2 regions of the Citrobacter sp. GW821-FHT07H02 genome follow, and region 2 is predicted to be linked to the other one. Evidence: predicted binding sites of a transcription regulator. Region 2 holds the regulator's gene; the other holds the start of a gene.
The links. Region 2 encodes PurR, which represses purine synthesis genes. Its sites were predicted from a motif close to CANGCAAACGTTTGCNTG; they were not measured.

Region 1 (4,216 bases), on a different contig from region 2:
CTGCCGGTTTGTCGCCAAGCTGACGGTAAACCTGCGCCAGCGCAGTTGCCCCCAGCGCGTTGTGGCCCTTGCCCAGGTCAATCAGCAGCAGGGCGTTATCTTCCGTGGAGAGCTGCGGCGTGATGGTGTGACGGACGTCTTCCACGCGGGCAAACGCGGTGATCACCAGCGATAATGGCGAGGTCATTTCACGCTGCTCATTGCCTTCCTGCCAGCGGGTTTTCATCGACATCGAGTCTTTGCCCACCGGAATGGTCAGACCCAATGCCGGACAGAGTTCTTCACCCACCGCTTTTACAGCTTCATACAAGCCGGCATCTTCACCCGGGTGGCCTGCTGCCGCCATCCAGTTTGCAGACAGTTTGATACGTTTGATATCACCAATCTGCGTCGCCGCAATGTTGGTGAGCGCTTCCCCAACCGCCAGACGGGCGGACGCGGAGAAATCCAGCAATGCGACCGGCGCACGCTCGCCCAACGACATGGCTTCGCCGTAGTAGCTGTCAAGGCTTGCGGTGGTAACCGCACAGTTCGCCACCGGAACCTGCCACGGGCCAACCATCTGATCGCGCGCCACCATGCCGGTGACGGTGCGGTCGCCGATGGTGACGAGGAACGTTTTTTCCGCCACGGCAGGTAAATGCAGTACGCGGTTGACCGCATCGGCAACGGTAATATCACGACGATCCAGCGCGTCGCCTTTTGCTTGCAGGCGCTGCACATCACGGGTCATTTTCGGCGTTTTGCCCAACAGAACATCCAGCGGCAGATCGATAGGCTGATTATCGAAATGACGGTCATTCATCGAAAGATGCTGTTCTTCGGTTGCTTCACCGATCACGGCGTACGGTGCGCGCTCGCGCTTGCAGAGCGCATCAAACAGCGGCAACTGGTCAGCGGCAACCGCCAGAACATAACGTTCCTGCGATTCGTTACACCAGATTTCCAGCGGGCTCATACCCGGCTCGTCGCTGAGGATGTCACGCAGTTCAAATTTGCCGCCGCGCCCGCCGTCGCTCACCAGTTCCGGCATCGCGTTAGAGAGACCGCCCGCGCCCACGTCGTGGATAAACAGGATTGGGTTAGCATCGCCCAACTGCCAGCAACGGTCGATAACCTCCTGGCAGCGACGTTCCATTTCCGGGTTGTCGCGCTGTACGGAGGCGAAATCCAGATCGGCATCGGACTGGCCGGACGCCATAGAAGACGCCGCGCCGCCACCAAGACCGATGTTCATCGCCGGGCCGCCGAGCACGATCAGCTTCGCGCCAACGACGATCTCGCCTTTCTGTACGTGATCGGCGCGGATGTTGCCGATCCCGCCCGCCAGCATGATCGGTTTGTGATAGCCGCGTAGCTCTTCGCCGTTGTGGCTATTCACTTTCTCTTCATACGTACGGAAGTAACCGTTCAGCGCCGGACGACCAAATTCGTTGTTAAATGCGGCGCCGCCCAGCGGGCCTTCGGTCATGATGTCCAGCGCGGTAACAATGCGCTCCGGCTTACCGAAATCTTCTTCCCACGGCTGTTCAAAGCCCGGAATACGCAGGTTAGAAACAGAGAAACCAACCAGACCGGCTTTCGGCTTCGCGCCACGCCCAGTCGCGCCTTCGTCACGAATCTCGCCACCGGAACCGGTCGCAGCACCTGGCCAAGGCGAAATTGCGGTCGGGTGGTTATGGGTTTCTACTTTCATCAGGATGTGTGTAGGTTCCTGATGGAAGTCGTAACGACCCGTTTCATGGTCGGCAAAGTAGCGCCCCACTTCAGAACCTTCCATTACCGCCGCGTTATCTTTATAGGCAGAAAGCACGTGGTCCGGCGTGGTCTCGAAGGTGTTTTTAATCATTTTGAACAGCGATTTCGGCTGTTGTTTGCCATCAATGACCCAGTCGGCGTTGAAAATCTTGTGACGGCAGTGTTCGGAGTTCGCCTGGGCGAACATATAAAGCTCAATGTCGTTTGGATTGCGGCCCAGGTTGCTGAAGGCAGTATGCAGATAATCAATTTCGTCATCCGCCAGCGCCAGGCCCAGACGCAGGTTTGCGTTAATCAGTGCCTGACGACCTTCGCCCAGCACATCAACGCTGGCAACCGGTGCCGGTTGGTGGTGAACAAACAGTTTTTCTGCGTCGTTCAACGAGGAGAAAATCGTCTCCATCATGCGGTCGTGCAGTTCAGCAGCAACGCTTTGCCACTGCTCAGCGGTGAGTGGCTCAGCGTCAACGTACCAGGCAATGCCACGTTCCAGACGGCTCACCTGTTGCAGGCCGCAGTTGTGTGCAATATCCGTTGCTTTGGAAGACCAGGGAGAGATGGTGCCAGGACGAGGGGTAACCAACAGCAGTTTTCCCTCCGGGGTATGGCTGCGTAAGCTCGGGCCATACTTCAGCAAACGGGCAAGCTGCGCGTGTTCATCATCGTTCAGCGGCGCATTCAGGCAGGCAAAATGGACATACTCAGCGTAAATATTGTTGACCTGGAGGTTGGCAGCCTGAAAACGCGCCAGCAGTTTGTTAATACGGAATGCAGACAGTGCAGGCGAACCACGCAGAATTTCCATCATAAGTCTCTCGTCTTCTAAGCTTTCGGTGTGCCCAAGTGGGGAAACGGGCGCCATTATAAAGAATCTGGCGCGCTGACGAAACCGTTTGCGTCGAAATAAAATCACCGCCGTTTCTTATCATCCGATGCGCCACTGATTCCGAATTAGTTGCCAACTGGCGTATTGTTGCGCAAAATGCCGCACATCAATGACTCACACTAGCTTTAATCACTACATTTTCAGGCTGAGAAACCGCACGATCCAGAGAATTAACTAATTGAAAAAATTAAAGATTAATTATCTGTTCATCGGCATACTGACGCTGCTGTTGGCAGCGGCCCTCTGGCCATCAATCCCCTGGTTCGGTAAAGCCGATAATCGTATCGCCGCCATTCAGGCGCGGGGAGAGCTGCGCGTCAGTACCATTGACTCACCGCTAACCTACTCAACCCTCAATGGAAAAAAGTACGGTCTGGATTATGAGCTGGCGCAGCTGTTCGCCAACTACTTAGGCGTAAAGCTGAAGGTCACCGTACGTCAGAACATCAGCCAGTTGTTTGACGATCTGGACAATGGCAAGGCCGACCTGCTGGCCGCAGGTCTGGTCTATAACAGCGAACGCGTGAAAAACTACCAATCGGGTCCAACGTACTATTCTGTTTCTCAGCAAGTGGTCTATCGGGTCGGACAATATCGCCCGCGAACGCTTGCCACCGTGAATGAAAACCAACTCACCATTGCGCCAAGTCATGTGGTCCTGAATGACCTACGCACCCTGAAAGAGACAAAGTTCCCCGAACTCAGCTGGAAAGTCGATGACAAAAAGGGCACGACGGAACTGATGGAAGCGGTGATCAGCGGCGAACTGGAGTACACCATCGCAGACTCGGTGGCCATCAGCTTGTTCCAGCGCGTACACCCTGAGCTGGCCGTTGCGCTGGATGTCACCGATGAGCAGCCGGTCACCTGGTTCAGCCAACTGGATGATGACAACACGCTCTCGGCAGCCCTGCTCGATTTTTTTAACACCATTAATGAAGACGGTTCTCTGGCGCGACTGGAAGAAAAATATTTGGGTCACGGCGGCGACTTTGATTACGTTGATACCCGCACCTTCTTACGCGCTGTAGATAACGTGCTGCCAGAGCTGAAACCGCTGTTTCAGAAGTATGCGCAGGAGATTGACTGGCGTTTACTGGCGGCTATCGCGTACCAGGAATCGCACTGGGATGCGCAAGCCACCTCGCCAACCGGCGTACGCGGCATGATGATGCTCACCAGAAATACCGCCCAAAGTCTGGGGTTGACTGACAGGACCGACGCCGAACAGAGCATCAGCGGCGGCGCGCGTTATCTACAGGATATGATGAGCAAAGTCCCTGATACCGTTCCCGAAGAAGAGCGTATCTGGTTTGCGCTCATCGCTTACAATATGGGTTATGCGCACATGCTCGACGCCCGGGCGTTAACGGTAAAAACCAAAGGGAATCCGGACAGTTGGACCGATGTAAAACAGCGCTTGCCGCTGCTCAGCCAGAAACCGTATTACAGCAAGTTGACCTACGGCTATGCGCGCGGGCACGAAGCTTACGCCTATGTGGAAAATATTCGAAAGTATCAGATAAGCCTGGTCGGCTATCTGCAGGAGAAAGAGAAACAGGCCGCAGAAAC
Region 2 (4,216 bases):
GGAATTCGTTGCGAAGAACTTCGCGGCGTAAATACGACAACGCAGAAGGGTTTCCTTCTGCGTTTTTATTTTCAACTCAATCGTTTAGTTGGCGACATAGGCCGTTTCAGGTTGCCTTCTCGCTGACACAAAGACCAGCAATAACGCCAGCCCTGCCACAATGGCGCCCATCACCGGAACAAAGCTATACCCCAGACCGCCGGAAATCACCGCGCCGCCTGCCGCCGCGCCTAACGCATTGCCAAGGTTAAATGCCCCGATATTCACCGACGAAGACAACCCCGGCGCTTCACTGGCGACACGCATCACGCGCATCTGCAAAGGCGGTACGACGGCAAATGTTGCCGCGCCCCACACCACCATACTGAACGCAGCGCCCAGATCGTTACGCGCCAGGAAAGGAATGGCCAGCATGATGACCATAAGCAGCAGTAAGAAACCTTTCAGCGTACCGTTGACGGAACGATCGGCCAGTTTGCCGCCAAAATAGTTGCCGATCGAAAACCCAACGCCGATCAAAACTAACATCGCGGTGACAAATGCCGGTGTGGCATGGGCAATGTTTTGCAGAACGGGTGAAATATAGGTGTAGAGGGTGAACATTGCCCCCGCGCCCAGCACGGTGGTCAGCAGCGCAGAAAGGACCGGTGGACGCAGCAAGACAGCCAGTTCTTTACGCACGTCCGGCCGTTCCCCTGCGCCACCTTTCGGCAGAGAGAAGAATAAACTGAGCATCGCGATCACCCCAAGTCCAGCGGTCGCTAAAAAGGACATCCGCCAGCCAATGGTTTCCCCAAGCCATGTGGCCGCAGGCACGCCGCCGATGTTTGCAATGGTCAGTCCCATAAACATCGTCGCCACGGCGCTGGCCTGTTTATGCTTCGGCACTACCCTGGCCGCCACGACCGAACCCAATCCGAAAAACGCGCCGTGATTAAGACTGGTCAAAATGCGCGATAGCATCAAGGTGGTGTAATCCGGCGCAATGGCCGACAGGACGTTGCCCAGCGTAAAAATGGCCATCAAAAAAATCAGCGCATTACGACGAGCACGGTGCGATAGCAACAGGGTCATCAACGGCGCGCCCACCATCACACCCACCGCATAGGCGCTGATGAGCATTCCGGCGGCGGGAATGGAGACATTCACGCCATGCGCAATGACGGGCAACAGCCCCATCGGAGAGAATTCCGTGGTCCCAATACCAAATGCGCCAATCGCAAGCGCCAGTAAGGGGTAATTGATTTTCATACGTTGACTCCGCTGCAGCGTGCCGCGAAGCGACACCCGATAAGAGCCAAAAGCATGACATCAATCACAAAAATAATAAAGTTAACAGAATGGCAAAAGACTTTTGCTGATTTAGTAACAATGAAGGGGTAACGAGATGAGGGAGAGCATGCTCCCTCACGGTAAATCAGTGCAGTGCGGCGGTCAGACCACCCGCTACGATCAGGCCCAGAACAATAATAGTGGTTACTAACGAAAACTTCAGATCGGTGCTCATCAAATTTGCTCCTTTTTATTCCCACACAAAAAGTGATATTGCGCATTTTTACACACTTGGATGTAAAAATCTCCCAGGATTTATATTGATAACCACTTTTAACTCTTCCCCTTTTCGTCAAGATCAGACAAAATTCCACGCTTACTTGATTAGCGTACCGGCCATTGACCCCCTCCTGACGTTTCGTGTCGTTTTCCCGGCGTGCCGCAACCCTGATGTTGCGATAAGGGTGTGTAAAGGCAAACGTTTACCTACAGTATTTTCAGGAGTTTGGATATGGTCTGGAGTGAAATGTAATGGCAACAATTAAAGATGTAGCGAAGCGAGCAAACGTTTCCACTACAACCGTATCACATGTAATTAACAAAACGCGTTTTGTCGCAGAAGAGACTCGCAATGCTGTCTGGGCAGCAATCAAAGAATTGCACTACTCCCCGAGTGCCGTCGCCCGCAGCCTGAAGGTGAATCACACCAAATCTATCGGTCTGCTGGCAACCAGCAGTGAAGCCGCCTATTTCGCTGAAATTATTGAAGCCGTTGAGAAAAACTGCTTCCAGAAAGGCTACACCCTGATCCTTGGCAATGCCTGGAATAATCTTGAAAAACAACGGGCCTACCTTTCCATGATGGCGCAAAAGCGTGTGGATGGTCTGCTGGTTATGTGTTCGGAATATCCAGAGTCTCTGCTCTCCATGCTTGAAGAGTATCGCCATATTCCAATGGTGGTTATGGATTGGGGCGAAGCGAAGGCTGACTTTACCGATACGGTCATTGATAACGCGTTCGAAGGCGGTTATATGGCCGGTCGTTATCTGGTGGAACGCGGTCATCGTGAGATAGGCGTCATTCCTGGCCCGATGGAGCGTAACACGGGGGCTGGCCGCCTGGCGGGCTTTATGAAGGCGATGGACGAAGCGCTGATAAAAGTCCCGGAAAACTGGATTGTACAGGGCGATTTTGAACCTGAGTCTGGTTATCGTGCAATGCAGCAAATCCTCTCTCAGACCCATCGCCCTACTGCGGTATTCTGCGGTGGCGACATCATGGCAATGGGGGCGCTCTGCGCTGCTGACGAAATGGGTTTGCGCGTACCGCAGGATATTTCGGTGATCGGTTATGACAATGTGCGTAACGCGCGCTATTTCACACCCGCACTGACCACTATTCACCAACCGAAAGACTCACTGGGTGAAACGGCCTTTAATATGTTGTTAGACCGTATCGTCAACAAGCGTGAAGAGTCGCAGTCTATTGAAGTCCACCCGCGACTGATCGAACGTCGTTCGGTTGCGGATGGTCCGTTCCGCGACTATCGTCGTTAAGCTTCCCCGGCGGGAACCTCTTCAGGTTCTCGCAACCACTCTTTATTCAGCGTTTCACTGTCGCCTAAATACTCTAGCAGCCAGGCTAATGCGGGCGACGTGTCATTTTGCTGCCAGGTCAGGCAGCATGCTGCATCCGGGAATGGATTCTCCAGGGTCAACGCGACCCATTTGCCACTGTCGACCCACGGTTTTGCAAAATGCGTAGGCACCATCCCGACACATAACCCGGCGGAAAGACAGGTTGCTGACGATTCCCAATCCGGTACGATCACGCGCTTTTGGTTGTCCAGCAGCCAGGTGATACGTTTAGGCAGTGTCCGTGACGTGTCTTCACGGACCAGCGACGGCCAGTTGCGCAACGTATCATCACTCAAGGGTCCGGGCATCGCCGCCAGGGGATGATGACTTGCCACCACGCAGCTCCAGCTCAACATTCCCATATCGCGAAAGGTATAGCGCCCGCCGACGGGGATCGCCTGCGTCGCCCCAATGGCCAGTTCCACGCGTCCGTCGGAAAGCGCATCCCAGACGCCGTTAAACACCTCCTGAGAAACGATCAGCTCGACGTCATCAAAGTGGCGATAGAAGTCGACAATCATCTGCCGGGTGCGTTCTGGTCGCACAATATTATCTACCGCGATAGGCAGTTGCCCTCGCCAGCCATTCGCAATCTGTTGGCACTGCTGGCGGGTGATCTGCATTTTTTTGATAACAGAGCGGCCTTCTTTTAAAAACCAGGCGCCGGCGGGCGTCAATTCCACATCCCGGTGGCGTCGTTCAAACAGGGGAACCGCCAGCCACTCTTCCAGTTGACGTACGGTGTAGCTGACGGCCGAGGGCACGCGATGCAGTTCCTGGGCGGCGGAACTGAAGCTACCATTGCGCGCGACAGCATCAACAACTTCAAGGGAATATTCTGACCACATATTCTGCCTACAAAAAATTTGAATTCAGTAGACAAATATTAGCGTTTCACAACAGGAATTTCACTCCCTACACTCTGCGGCAATGTCTTACTGATAAAAAAAGAGAATGTATTATGCAACCGGGAAAAGGGTTTTTAGTCTGGCTGGCGGGTCTCAGCGTACTGGGTTTTCTGGCAACAGATATGTACTTACCTGCATTTGCTGCCATTCAGGCCGATTTGCAGACACCTGCCTCTGCCGTCAGCGCCAGTCTGAGCCTGTTCTTAGCCGGGTTCGCCATCGCCCAGCTCGCCTGGGGTCCGCTATCCGATCGTTACGGTCGTAAGCCCATACTATTGCTCGGTTTGTCGATCTTCGCCCTCGGAAGTCTGGGTATGCTGTGGGTAGAAAGTGCAACAGGCTTGCTGGTTCTGCGCTTTATCCAGGCCATTGGCGTGTGTGCTGCTGCTGTTGTCTGG

Region 1: the regulator PurR is predicted to act here: its motif matches at 2,641-2,658, upstream of purL (phosphoribosylformylglycinamidine synthase).

Annotation. Positions count from the first base shown of each region.
Region 1 is NZ_JBWKPZ010000016.1:79,086-83,301, forward strand. It holds gene purL (phosphoribosylformylglycinamidine synthase) at 1-2,566, opposite strand, end outside; gene mltF (membrane-bound lytic murein transglycosylase MltF) at 2,823-4,216, shown strand, end outside.
Region 2 is NZ_JBWKPZ010000003.1:48,440-52,655, forward strand. It holds gene sodB (superoxide dismutase [Fe]) at 1-31, shown strand, start outside; gene AC07NP_RS05475 (MFS transporter) at 85-1,251, opposite strand; gene cydH (cytochrome bd-I accessory subunit CydH) at 1,418-1,507, opposite strand; gene purR (HTH-type transcriptional repressor PurR) at 1,804-2,829, shown strand; gene punR (DNA-binding transcriptional activator PunR) at 2,826-3,758, opposite strand; gene punC (purine nucleoside transporter PunC) at 3,872-4,216, shown strand, end outside.